Cereibacter sphaeroides 2.4.1: one gene and its partner. The protein of the gene in region 2 interacts with the protein of the main gene of each other region in a pairwise test. Links are inferred from orthologs where the notes say so. Each region holds a gene or a part of one and is shown on either strand. Other genes may lie near its edges.

What was found. The genes of interacting proteins can lie anywhere in the genome.
Region 1: the proteins of gyrB (region 2) and gyrA interact in binary tests that used the Escherichia coli proteins (3 or more experiments, as listed by UniProt). The link is inferred for Cereibacter sphaeroides 2.4.1 from one-to-one orthologs.

The regions. Positions count from the first base shown.
Region 1 is NC_007493.2:1,267,965-1,271,349, reverse strand. What follows is about bases 28-3,300. They hold gyrA (DNA gyrase subunit A), read left to right. Parts: upstream 28-337; coding sequence 338-3,100; downstream 3,101-3,300. Other genes in these bases: trmFO (methylenetetrahydrofolate--tRNA-(uracil(54)-C(5))-methyltransferase (FADH(2)-oxidizing) TrmFO), read left to right, coding at 3,104-3,300; RSP_RS06220 (usg protein), read right to left, coding at 28-134. Outside these bases: more of RSP_RS06220, read right to left, coding at 1-27; more of trmFO, read left to right, coding at 3,301-3,385. UniProt on the Escherichia coli protein: A type II topoisomerase that negatively supercoils closed circular double-stranded (ds) DNA in an ATP-dependent manner to maintain chromosomes in an underwound state.
Region 2 is NC_007493.2:3,114,650-3,117,792, forward strand. Bases 1-3,031 are described here. They hold gyrB (DNA topoisomerase (ATP-hydrolyzing) subunit B), read left to right. Parts: upstream 1-313; coding sequence 314-2,749; downstream 2,750-3,031. Other genes in these bases: RSP_RS15115 (VOC family protein), read left to right, coding at 1-222; RSP_RS15125 (DUF2254 domain-containing protein), read right to left, coding at 2,706-3,031. Also shown: more of RSP_RS15125, read right to left, coding at 3,032-3,143. UniProt on the Escherichia coli protein: DNA gyrase negatively supercoils closed circular double-stranded DNA in an ATP-dependent manner to maintain chromosomes in an underwound state.

The DNA of each region.
Region 1 (3,385 bases), 1.8 Mb from region 2 along the record:
GCGGGATAGTCCGGCGCGAGGTCATACTCTTGCCAGACGAAGGTGTTGAGCACATTCCGATGGTCGGGCATCCGGTAGAAGATCTCGGCCGTGGTCAGCCCGTAGCCCGCCAGCATCAGTTCCGTCTCGCGCATCGTGACCCTCCGATGAGTGCATCCTGTTAAAAGGATGCCGCAGTCTGGCGATTTTTCAATGATAACGGTATGTTGTCACTCGGACCCACCGGCTGCTCGCAGCGGGGCCGCGGCCCGGCGCCCCGCGGCATTGCACCCCATATCCGGGATGGTCTATAGTCCCGGCCAACGAGATATGGTTTGCCGCGAAAGAGAGCCTCCCCTTGACCGACCGTCCCGAAGAGCCCGGCGATGATGAAGAAATGGGCAGACCGCTGAGCGGACTGCCGCAGGTCTCCATCGCCGAGGAGATGAAGACCGCCTATCTCGATTATGCGATGAGCGTCATCGTCAGCCGCGCGATCCCCGATCTGCGCGACGGGCTGAAGCCGGTGCACCGCCGCATCCTCTATGCGATGCACGAGACGGGGAACACGCACGACAAGCCCTACCGCAAGTCGGCGCGCCCGGTGGGCGACACGATGGGGAAATACCACCCCCACGGAGACGGCGCGATCTATGACGCGCTGGTGCGGATGGCGCAGCCCTTCTCGATGGGGCTGAAGCTTCTGGACGGTCAGGGCAACTTCGGCTCGATGGACGGCGACAATGCCGCGGCCATGCGCTACACCGAAGTGCGGATGGACAAGCCCGCGGCCTTCCTGCTGGCCGATATCGACAAGGATACGGTCGACTTCCAGGACAATTACGACGGCAAGGACCGCGAACCCACCGTCCTGCCCGCGCGCTTCCCGAACATGCTGGTCAATGGCGCGGGCGGCATCGCCGTCGGCATGGCCACCAACATCCCGCCGCACAACCTCGGCGAAGTGGTGGATGCCACGCTCGCCATGATCGAGAACCCCGACATCTCGACCGAGCGGCTGATGGAGATCATCCCCGGCCCCGACTTTCCGACGGGCGGCGTGATCCTCGGCCGCTCCGGCGCCCGCAAGGCCTATCTCGAGGGGCGCGGCTCGGTCATCATGCGGGCGAAGGCCCGGGTCGAGGAGATCCGCAAGGATCGCTATGCGATCGTGCTCGACGAGATCCCCTATCAGGTCAACAAGGCCACGATGATCGAGAAGATCGCGGACATGGTCCGCGAGAAGAAGATCGAGGGCATCGCCCATGTGCAGGACGAATCCGACCGGGTCGGTGTCCGCGTGGTCATCGAACTCAAGCGCGACGCCACGCCCGAGGTGGTCCTGAACCAGCTCTGGCGCTTCACGCCGATGCAGACCACCTTCGGCTGCAACATGCTGGCGCTGAACGGCGGCCGGCCCGAGCAGCTCACGCTGCGCGATTTCCTGAGCCACTTCCTGACTTTCCGCGAGGATGTGGTGGCGCGCCGCACGGCCTATGAGCTGCGCAAGGCACGCGAACGCAGCCACATCCTCTGCGGCCTCGCCGTCGCGGTCTCGAACGTGGACGAGGTGGTGGCCACGATACGCAGCTCGGCCGATCCGGCCGAGGCGCGCGAGCGGCTGATGACGCGGCGCTGGCCTGCGGCCGACATTGCCGACTATATCCGGCTGATCGACGATCCGTCGCACACGATCAACGAGGACGGCACCTACAACCTCTCCGAGATCCAGGCCCGCGCGATCCTCGACCTGCGCCTCCAGCGCCTGACGGCGATGGGCGTGAAGGAAGTGACCGACGAACTCGCCGAACTCGCCGCGAAGATCCGCGACTATCTCGACATCCTCGGCTCGCGCGAGCGGATCATGGCGATCATCTCGGACGAGCTGCGCGAGGTGAAGGACCTGTTCGCCGTGCCGCGCCGCACCGAGATCTCGGAATGGGCGGGCGACCTCGAGGACGAGGATCTGATCGAGCGCGAGGACATGGTGGTGACCATCACCTCGGGCGGCTACATCAAGCGCACCCCGCTCGCCGAATTCCGCAGCCAGCGCCGCGGCGGCAAGGGGCTCGCCTCGATGGCGACCAAGGAAGACGACGTGGTGACGACGCTCTTCGTCGCCAACACCCACACGCAGCTTCTGTTCTTCACCACCGACGGCATGGTCTACGACCTCAAGTGCTGGCGGTTGCCGCTCGGCGGGCGGACGGCGAAGGGCAAGGCCATCGTCAACATCCTGCCCATCGCGACCGGCATCAGCATCGCCGCGCTGATGAAGATCGACGAGCCCGAGGAGGAATGGGATCGCCTGCAGGTGGTCTTTGCCACCTCCGAGGGCGACGTGCGCCGCAACCGGCTGTCGGACTTCACCAACGTGAAGCGGAACGGCAAGATCGCGATGAAGCTGCCCGAGGGCGTCAGCCTCGTGAATGTCTCGATCTGCGACGAGCAGGACGATGTGATGATGGTCACGGCCCTCGGCCGGGCGATCCGCTTCTCCACCACCGACGTGCGGGTCTTCTCGGGCCGCGACTCGACCGGCGTGCGCGGCATCCGCCTCGCCTCCGGCGACCGGGTCGTCTCCATGTCGGTCATCCGGCATTTCGAGGCCGATCCGGCGGAACGCGCGGCCTATCTCAAGCAGCGCCGTCTGATGGCGGGCGTGACCGAGGAGGCCGAGGCCGACGAGGAGGAAGATGCGGTCGAGGCGGGCCAGCTCTCGCCCACCCGCTATGCCGAGATGTCGGCGGCCGAGGATCTGATCCTCACCATCACCGCGCGGGGCTTGGGCAAGATCTCGTCCAGCCACGATTATCCGGTCCGCGGCCGCGGCGGCCAGGGCGTCACCGCCTTCGAGAAGTCGATGCGCGGCGGCCAGCTCGTGGCCTCCTTCCCGGTCGAGATGAGCGATCAGGTGATGCTGGCCACTTCGGGCGGCCAGTCGATCCGGGTGCCGGTCGAGCAGATCAGCTTCCGCTCGCGCTCGGCCGGCGGCGTGCGCGTCTTCGACACCGGGGCCAGCGAGGAGGTCGTCTCGGTGGCGCGGATCGCGGATGCGGGCGACACGGCCGAGGGGGTCGAGGATGCGGAGCCGGGCGAGACCGGCGGCGACGAGGCCTGATCCATGGCAGAGAGCCTGCATATCGTGGGAGCCGGCATGGCCGGCTCCGAGGCCGCATGGCAGGCCGCCGAAATGGGCGTGCCCGTCGTGCTGCACGAGATGCGGCCGAAGGTGGGCACCTTCGCCCACCGCACCGGCCAGTTCGCCGAGATGGTCTGCTCGAACTCGTTCCGCTCGGACGATGACGAGCGCAATGCCGTGGGCCTGCTCCACTGGGAGATGCGCGCCGCGCGCGGGCTCATCATGGAGATGGCGGCCGCCCACCGGCTGCCGGCGGGCGGCGCG
Region 2 (3,143 bases):
ACGGGGGCCGTGACGCTCGCGCAGAATTTCCCGACCGAGGCCGAGGTGGATGCGGCCTTCGAGGCGGCGCTGGCGGCGGGCGCGACGGCGATCAAGCGGCCCGAGAAGGTGGTCTGGGGTGGCTATTCCGGCTATTGGGCCGATCCCGACGGCCATGTCTGGGAGATGGCCATGAACCCGGTCTGGCCGCTCGCCGAGGACGGGAGCCTGACCCTGCCCTGACGGGCGGCAGGCCGCTAAATCTTGGGCCTCGGGCGTGACATTCCCGGGTGGGACCGCTATAACTCGCGCGCAAAGCAAAGGGTTTGTCCGAATGGCCGAAGCTGCCCGCGTGCCGGAAGAGTATGGCGCCGATTCCATCAAGGTTCTCAAGGGGCTGGAAGCTGTCCGGAAACGTCCGGGCATGTATATCGGCGACACCGACGACGGCTCGGGCCTCCACCACATGGTCTATGAGGTGGTGGACAATGGGATCGACGAGGCTCTGGCCGGCCATGCGACGGCCGTGACGGTGAAGATCCACGCCGACAGCTCGGTCTCGGTGCGCGACAACGGCCGGGGAATTCCGGTCGACATGCATGCCTCCGAGGGCGTGTCGGCGGCCGAGGTCATCATGACCCAGCTCCATGCCGGGGGCAAATTCGACCAGAACAGCTACAAGGTCTCGGGCGGCCTGCATGGCGTGGGCGTCTCGGTGGTGAACGCGCTGTCGGACTGGCTCGAGCTGCGCATCTGGCGCAACGGGCGCGAGCATTTCGCCCGGTTCGAGAATGGCGAGACGGTCGAGCATCTGCGCGTCGTGCGCGATGCGCCGGGCGAGAAGGGCACCGAGGTGCGCTTTCTGGCCTCGGCCAAGACCAACCGGCCCGACGGGACCTTCTCGAACCTCGACTACAGCTTCAAGACGCTGGAGGCGCGGCTGCGCGAGCTGGCCTTCCTGAACTCGGGCGTCCGGATCCTGCTCGAGGACGAGCGTCCGGCCGAGCCCCTGCACAGCGAGCTCTTCTACGAGGGCGGCGTGCGCGAGTTCGTGCGCTACCTCGATCGGTCGAAGAGCCCGGTGATGCCCGAGCCCATCTTCATCACCGGCGAGCGCGGCGGCATCGGCGTCGAGGTCGCGATGTGGTGGAACGACAGCTATCACGAGACGGTGCTGCCCTTCACCAACAACATCCCCCAGCGCGACGGCGGCACCCACCTTGCGGGCTTCCGGGGGGCGCTGACGCGGACCATCACCAAATATGCGCAGGACAGCGGCATCGCCCGGCGCGAGAAGGTGGATTTCACCGGCGACGACGCGCGCGAAGGGTTGACCTGCGTTCTGTCGGTCAAGGTGCCGGATCCGAAATTCTCCAGCCAGACGAAGGACAAGCTGGTCTCCTCCGAGGTGCGGCCCGCGGTCGAGAACCTCGTGAACGAGAAGCTCGCCGAGTGGTTCGAGGAGAACCCCGCCATCGCCAAGTCCATCGTCGGCAAGATCGTCGAGGCGGCGCTGGCACGCGAGGCGGCGCGCAAGGCGCGCGAGATGACCCGGCGCAAGACCGCGATGGATGTGGCTTCGCTGCCCGGCAAGCTGGCCGACTGTCAGGAGAAGGACCCGGCGCTGTCCGAGCTCTTCATCGTCGAGGGCGACTCGGCCGGCGGCTCGGCCAAGCAGGGGCGCGCGCGGAAGAACCAGGCGGTGCTGCCGCTCCGGGGCAAGATCCTGAACGTGGAGCGGGCGCGGTTCGACCGGATGCTCTCCTCCGAGACGGTGGGCACGCTCATCACGGCGCTCGGCGCGGGCATCGGGCGGGACGAGTTCGACATCGCAAAGCTGCGCTACCACAAGATCATCATCATGACCGATGCGGACGTCGACGGCGCCCACATCCGGACGTTGCTCTTGACCTTCTTTTTCCGGCAGATGCCCGCGATCATCGAGGGGGGCTTCCTCTACATCGCGCAGCCGCCGCTCTACAAGGTCGCGCGCGGCAAGTCCGAGGTCTATCTCAAGGATCAGGCGGCGCTCGACGATTACCTGATCCACCAGGGGATCGAGGGCGCCATCCTGCGGCTGGCCACCGGCGAGGAGATCGCGGGGCAGGACCTTCTGCGCGTGATCGAAGGCGCACGCCAGTTCCGCCGGGTTCTGGACGGCTTCCCCACGCATTATCCGCGCAACATCCTCGAACAGGCGGCCCTGTCGGGGGCGTTCGATCCGGGCCGGGCCGATGACGACCTGCAGCTCGTGGCCGACCGCGTGGCCGAACGGCTGGATCTGACCGCTGCCGAATATGAGCGCGGATGGAAGGGCCGGATCACGCAGGATCACGGCATCCGCCTCTCGCGCGTCCTGCGCGGCGTGGAAGAGCTTCGCACCCTCGACGGGGCCGTGCTGCGCTCGGGTGAGGCCCGGCGGCTGTCGCAGGTCTCCGGCCAGACCCGCGATGTCTATGCGCCGGGCGCGCGGCTCGTCCGCAAGGACCGCGAGCAGCCGATCCACGGGCCGATCGCGCTGCTCAAGGCGGTGCTGGCCGAGGGCGAGAAGGGCCTGTCGCTCCAGCGCTACAAGGGTCTCGGCGAGATGAACCCGGAGCAGCTGTGGGAGACGACGCTCGATCCCGAGGCGCGAACTCTCCTGCAGGTGAAGGTGGACGATCTGGCCGAGGCCGACGACATCTTCACCAAGCTCATGGGCGACGTGGTCGAGCCGCGGCGCGAGTTCATCCAGCAGAACGCGCTGAACGTGGAGAATCTGGACACCTGAAGCCGAGCCGGGCCGCCTCGGCCCGGAGCCGGTCGAGGTCCCGATCGAATGTCAGTGCCTGTTCGGCGCGCAGCAGCGTCTCCTCCGAGAGCGCGCGCGCCGGATGTCCGAACAGCTGCGGTGCGCAGGTGGAGAGGGCGGCCAGCGCCCGCTGCAGGCGGATCTGCACCTCGAGCTGGCCGGCCCCGTCGCGGGCGATCCAGCGGAACGCGTCTTCCAGCACATCCTCCGGCGAGAGGCGGCCCACATGCAGCCGCCTGTGGCGCACCTCGCCCTTGGCCTTCTCCAGCGCCTTCGCCCAGTCGGCCAGCACGCGGGACGAGGTGCCGATCACGTCGATGGCCGTGCCGGGATCGTTGACCCCCGGCGAGAGCGCGCGCGAGGCGGTTTCCGA